One region of the Paenibacillus sanfengchensis genome, then DNA from elsewhere that is predicted to be linked to it. Evidence: riboswitches for the same ligand, from Rfam matches in the RefSeq annotation. Region 1 holds a riboswitch; the other holds the start of a gene.

Evidence for each region. Region 1 has a riboswitch for cyclic di-AMP ahead of V4U84_RS25490 (C40 family peptidase). Riboswitches for the same ligand answer to the same signal wherever they lie in the genome.
Region 2: linked by a shared signal. The riboswitch ahead of V4U84_RS23270 (ubiquitin-like domain-containing protein) and the one ahead of V4U84_RS25490 (C40 family peptidase) in region 1 are both predicted to bind cyclic di-AMP.

Annotation. Positions count from the first base shown of each region.
Region 1 covers NZ_JBAGJC010000022.1:47,675-49,871, reverse strand. The annotation lists gene V4U84_RS25490 (C40 family peptidase) at 331-807, opposite strand; cyclic di-AMP (ydaO/yuaA leader) riboswitch at 814-951, opposite strand; gene V4U84_RS25485 (C40 family peptidase) at 1,194-1,685, opposite strand; cyclic di-AMP (ydaO/yuaA leader) riboswitch at 1,688-1,822, opposite strand; gene V4U84_RS25480 (hypothetical protein) at 2,044-2,197, opposite strand, start outside.
Region 2 covers NZ_JBAGJC010000016.1:95,315-97,511, reverse strand. The annotation lists gene V4U84_RS23275 (TatD family hydrolase) at 1-692, shown strand, start outside; cyclic di-AMP (ydaO/yuaA leader) riboswitch at 886-1,093, shown strand; gene V4U84_RS23270 (ubiquitin-like domain-containing protein) at 1,353-2,197, shown strand, end outside.

The sequences.
Region 1 (2,197 bases):
ATTATATCGCGGGGCTGTCTTTTCATCGATTAGAAAATTCCGTTTACCCTCACTCTAACGGGAAATGGGTTGCTTGTAAAGATAGGAAGACGTAGGTGTTTCGTCCTCGGTCAGAGGGGTAATGTGGAGTATGGGAAGATTTGGACAGTGGAGTCCGGGAGAGGAAACGGCGATCGTGAAAAAATAAATTTTGGCGGAAAGGCCATATTTGGAAACCTTTTTGAACGGACTTTCGTTATATGGTATATAGCGAAAAAAACGCAGTGGTTCCGGCAAGAACCACTGCGGTATTAACTAAGTTGAGGTGAGCGCCTCAATTTGGCGTAGGGGTCATGATTCTGCGGCATATGTGGAATAACCGGTTTTGCTGAGAATTCTTTTGGCCCCGACATATTTTGATTTATAGTAACTGCTGTTTAATTTATCCGTACGAATTCCTTTGGATGAAGAGGCGTGCGCAAATTTCCCCTCACCGATGTAAATGCCGACATGGGATACTTTATTCTTGCCCAAGGTATTGAAGAATACGAGATCCCCCGGCTTTAACTGGCTTTTGGCGACAGGCGTGCCTTGTTTGTACTGGGCTGAAGAGACCCGGGCGAGCTTGACCCCCATCTGCTTGAACACATATCTCGTAAATCCGGAGCAATCAAATCCGCTTGTGGAGACACCCCCGTATTTATAAGGCGTTCCGTAAACAGAGTTAACCACGCTGTTCAAGGTCGTGTCTTCGGCCGATACGCTCCCTGTCCCCAAGGTGAACAGAATCGCCAAACTTGTCGCTGCTGCTGCAAATGTCTTTCTCATGATGTAAAGTTCTCCTTCCAATGCCTGCGAGGTTAGCTTGAGGATTCGGTTGAAGGTTCCCTATGATTCCTATGTATCGGTAATCAATTCACCCAAAATGGTTCCCCCGTTTCCCGGGTGCCGGGAATTCGGCTAGTCTAGTTGAATGCACCCAAAGTTGTGACGTGGCGAACAATGTTTACAAAGTTGTTACTATTTACTTTGGTTATTGTACCAAGCCTAACTTGCTTTGGCAAGCTATTCTAGGGTTGCCGGATATTTTAATTCTATTGTCCTGTTTATGCCGGGGAGAGACGGGTAATTTCTCCTAAACGGGATTTCCCAAACAGCCATGAAAAAACCCGCAGTCTACGACTCGAAAGAATCGCTGCGGGCCTTTGCCGGAATTATTCTACATCGTCATGCTCTTGGGAGTCGGTGGTGACTTCTTCGTACTTATCGGTACTCAGAATCCGTTTCGCTCCGACATAACGCTGTACATAATACTTCTCACTCAGTTTGCTGATGACTACGCCCTTGGAAGAAGATGCGTGGGCAAACTTGCCATCACCAACATAAACGCCGACATGAGAAACGCCTTTACCGGAAGTGTTGAAGAACACGAGATCGCCGGCAATCAGCTCTTCCTTCTCTACGGCCGTTCCCATCTTGTATTGGGCACCGGATTGATGGGGCAGTTTAATACCGATCTTCGAAAAGACGTACATGGTAAATCCGGAACAATCGAAGCCGGACGTTGTAGTGCCGCCGGAAGAGTACTCCGTTCCCAAGGCCGTATCGATGACGCCGTCCAACGTGGAATCGGCGAAAGCGCTCCCAGTGCCAACGGAGAAAAGAATGGCCAGACTTACTGCTGCTGCGGTCAACTGTTTCTTCAAGAAAATGCTCCTTCCAATGCCTACGAGGTTAGCTTAAGGATTCGGTTGAAGGTCCCCTATGATCCCTCTCTTGCGAGATCAATTCACCCAAAGTGGTTCCCCCGTTCCCCGCCAAGGGAATTCGGCTGTAGTTTACATCCGATTTACTTACATATTCGACACCCGACATGATTCTCCTGCCAAGGTGACAAAAATAATTACAAAATCGTTACTGAATTGTGCTGTTGCTATTGTAACAAAGGCAAGTATATTTTGGCAACGGCTATTTAGCAAGATTCAGAGGCGAAAACACAGGGAAAAGCCCCCGCTTTTCCGCGGAGGCCTTGTGGTGCAAGGGATAGACAAAGATGAAAAAAATTTAACCTTTATGTAACTTGGTCTGCCAGAGTTCATATTGAGAGGATATACTCCAAATTTGAAATAGGCTGCGGATAAAAGGATAGGTTTGCTGTAAAACCATGGCGGCCAACCCGGTCCAGATCCAAGAGAAGGCCCCGCAGATGAGAAATAAG
Region 2 (2,197 bases), on a different contig from region 1:
TGATCAACATCGGTTTTAACCGCGAGACGATCCCAACGACGATGAAGCTGGCCGAGACTTATGATTTTATTTATGCGGCGGTAGGTTGGCATCCGCAGGACGCCATTACGATGAAAGAAGATGATTTGGACTGGATTGCAGATTTATGCAAACATGAAAAGGTCGTCGCTATCGGAGAAATCGGCCTGGATTACTACTGGGATACGTCCCCCAAGGAGGTCCAGCACGAGGTATTCCGCAAGCAAATTCGGCTGGCCAGAGAGCTGGGAATGCCGATTTCCATACATAACCGGGATGCGCATGAAGATGTTGTTCGGATCCTGCGCGAGGAGAGAGCGAACGAGATTGGCGGGGTGATGCATTCCTATTCGGGCAGCTGGGAAATTGCCAAAATGTGTCTGGATTTGGGATTTCATTTGTCGTTTGGCGGACCGATTACGTTTAAAAATGCAAAGCAGCCCAAAGAGGTATTGGCGAAGACTCCCTTGGATCGGTTGCTGATCGAAACGGATTCCCCATATCTTACACCTCATCCATTTCGAGGAAAACGGAATGAGACCGGTCATGTCCGTTTGGTGGCCGAGGCGGCTGCCGAATTGAAGGGGATATCCGTGGAGGAAATCGCGGAAATTACGACCCGAAATGCGCTGGAACGATTTGGTATTCCAAGCAATCGGGAGAAAAACCAGTAAAAAAAAGAGCATTTCGGAAAGATTAATGCTTTTTAACCAACTTGAGCGAGAATATTACATTTTTTTAACCAATTATTAAAATAAACGTTGTTGATTCGTCCTTTACAACATGCATCGAAACAGGATAGAATCTTTTCAGTAATCGATTTGGGGTCGTTAACATGCCGTTGACGATTCCGTTATATGGTTCCATGAACCAGTCTCGCTGAGTCCCCGATCATGGGGAACGGGGGAACCGACTACAGCGCCGCAAGGTTATTCGTCCGGCCTGTAATTGATTTCTTTATCGGGTCATTGGGGTGAATTCAAGGTCGTTGCGCCATGAGCGAATGACGGAGAAAGGGCGGCTCTCTGCGTCCTAACCCGACAGCTAACCTCGTAAGCGTACTAAGAGAGGGCAAACTCGTGCATCCTACTACACCAAGACATTCGGAAGCCACGAAAGAGAGCCTCTTACTCTTTCTAAGGCTTCTTTTGTTTTGAATAAACGTAATAGGGTCATCATACTGTGTTAAACAGGAGGTGACTTGATGCCGGGTAGACTGGGGCAGGATACGGAATGCGGGCTTTTTTAGGGCATTTCGTAAAATTGAAATGTAGTCACGTCATATGTAACACGATTCGACCTAGACGGCGGGACTATGAAGGAGGACGGAAGAAATGGGCCTTTTCCGCAATGAGGAATCCCATGAATCACGCTCATCCAGCATGTCTTACGCAATGCGGTGGAAACAAGAACATTTACGTCAGATTTCGGTCGTCGGAATTTTGTCCATCGCGGTAGTTCTCATCATCCTGATTTGGTTTTATGGCCAAAGCAAAAAAGTATACTTGGTTGTTGACGGGAAGAGTCAGCAGATCGAAACCCGGAAATCGCTGGTCAATCAAGTGCTGGAAGAACAATCTATCGTTTTGAAGCCGGAGGATGAAGTGTCGCTTTCCCTGGCGAGTTCGATTCAAGACGGGGACCGGATTGTCATCGTTCGCTCCGTCCCTGTGAAGGTAAGCGTAGATGGAACGACAAAGACTCATTTCACGACACAGGATAGTGTCCGGAAAACAATCGAGGAACTTGGCATCACTTTGGGGCAGGACGATAAAATTACACCGGCCTTGGACGGCAAAGTCTCGGCGAACTTGAAAATCAAGGTCGTCCGCGTTACCAGACAAAAGGTGCAGACTACGCAGAACGTTCCTTTCACCGTGGTGAAAACCTCCGACAAGAACCTGCTTAAGGGAAAGACAAAGGTGATTTCTCCGGGGAGCAAAGGCGTTGTAGTTCATAACATCGAAAAAGTGTATGAAGACGGAAAATTCGTGTCCAAACACTGGCTCGGCAAAGAGGTCAAAAAGACCGGATCGCCGAAAGTCGTTGCCGTAGGCACGAAGAAACCGACAGCAGTCGCATCCGCCAGCATTTCCCGCAGCGCCAACGCGGTTAATATCAGCGGCCTTACGACGAAAGGCGGCGTCTCTTTTAAATATAAAAAAGTGCTTAAAAACGT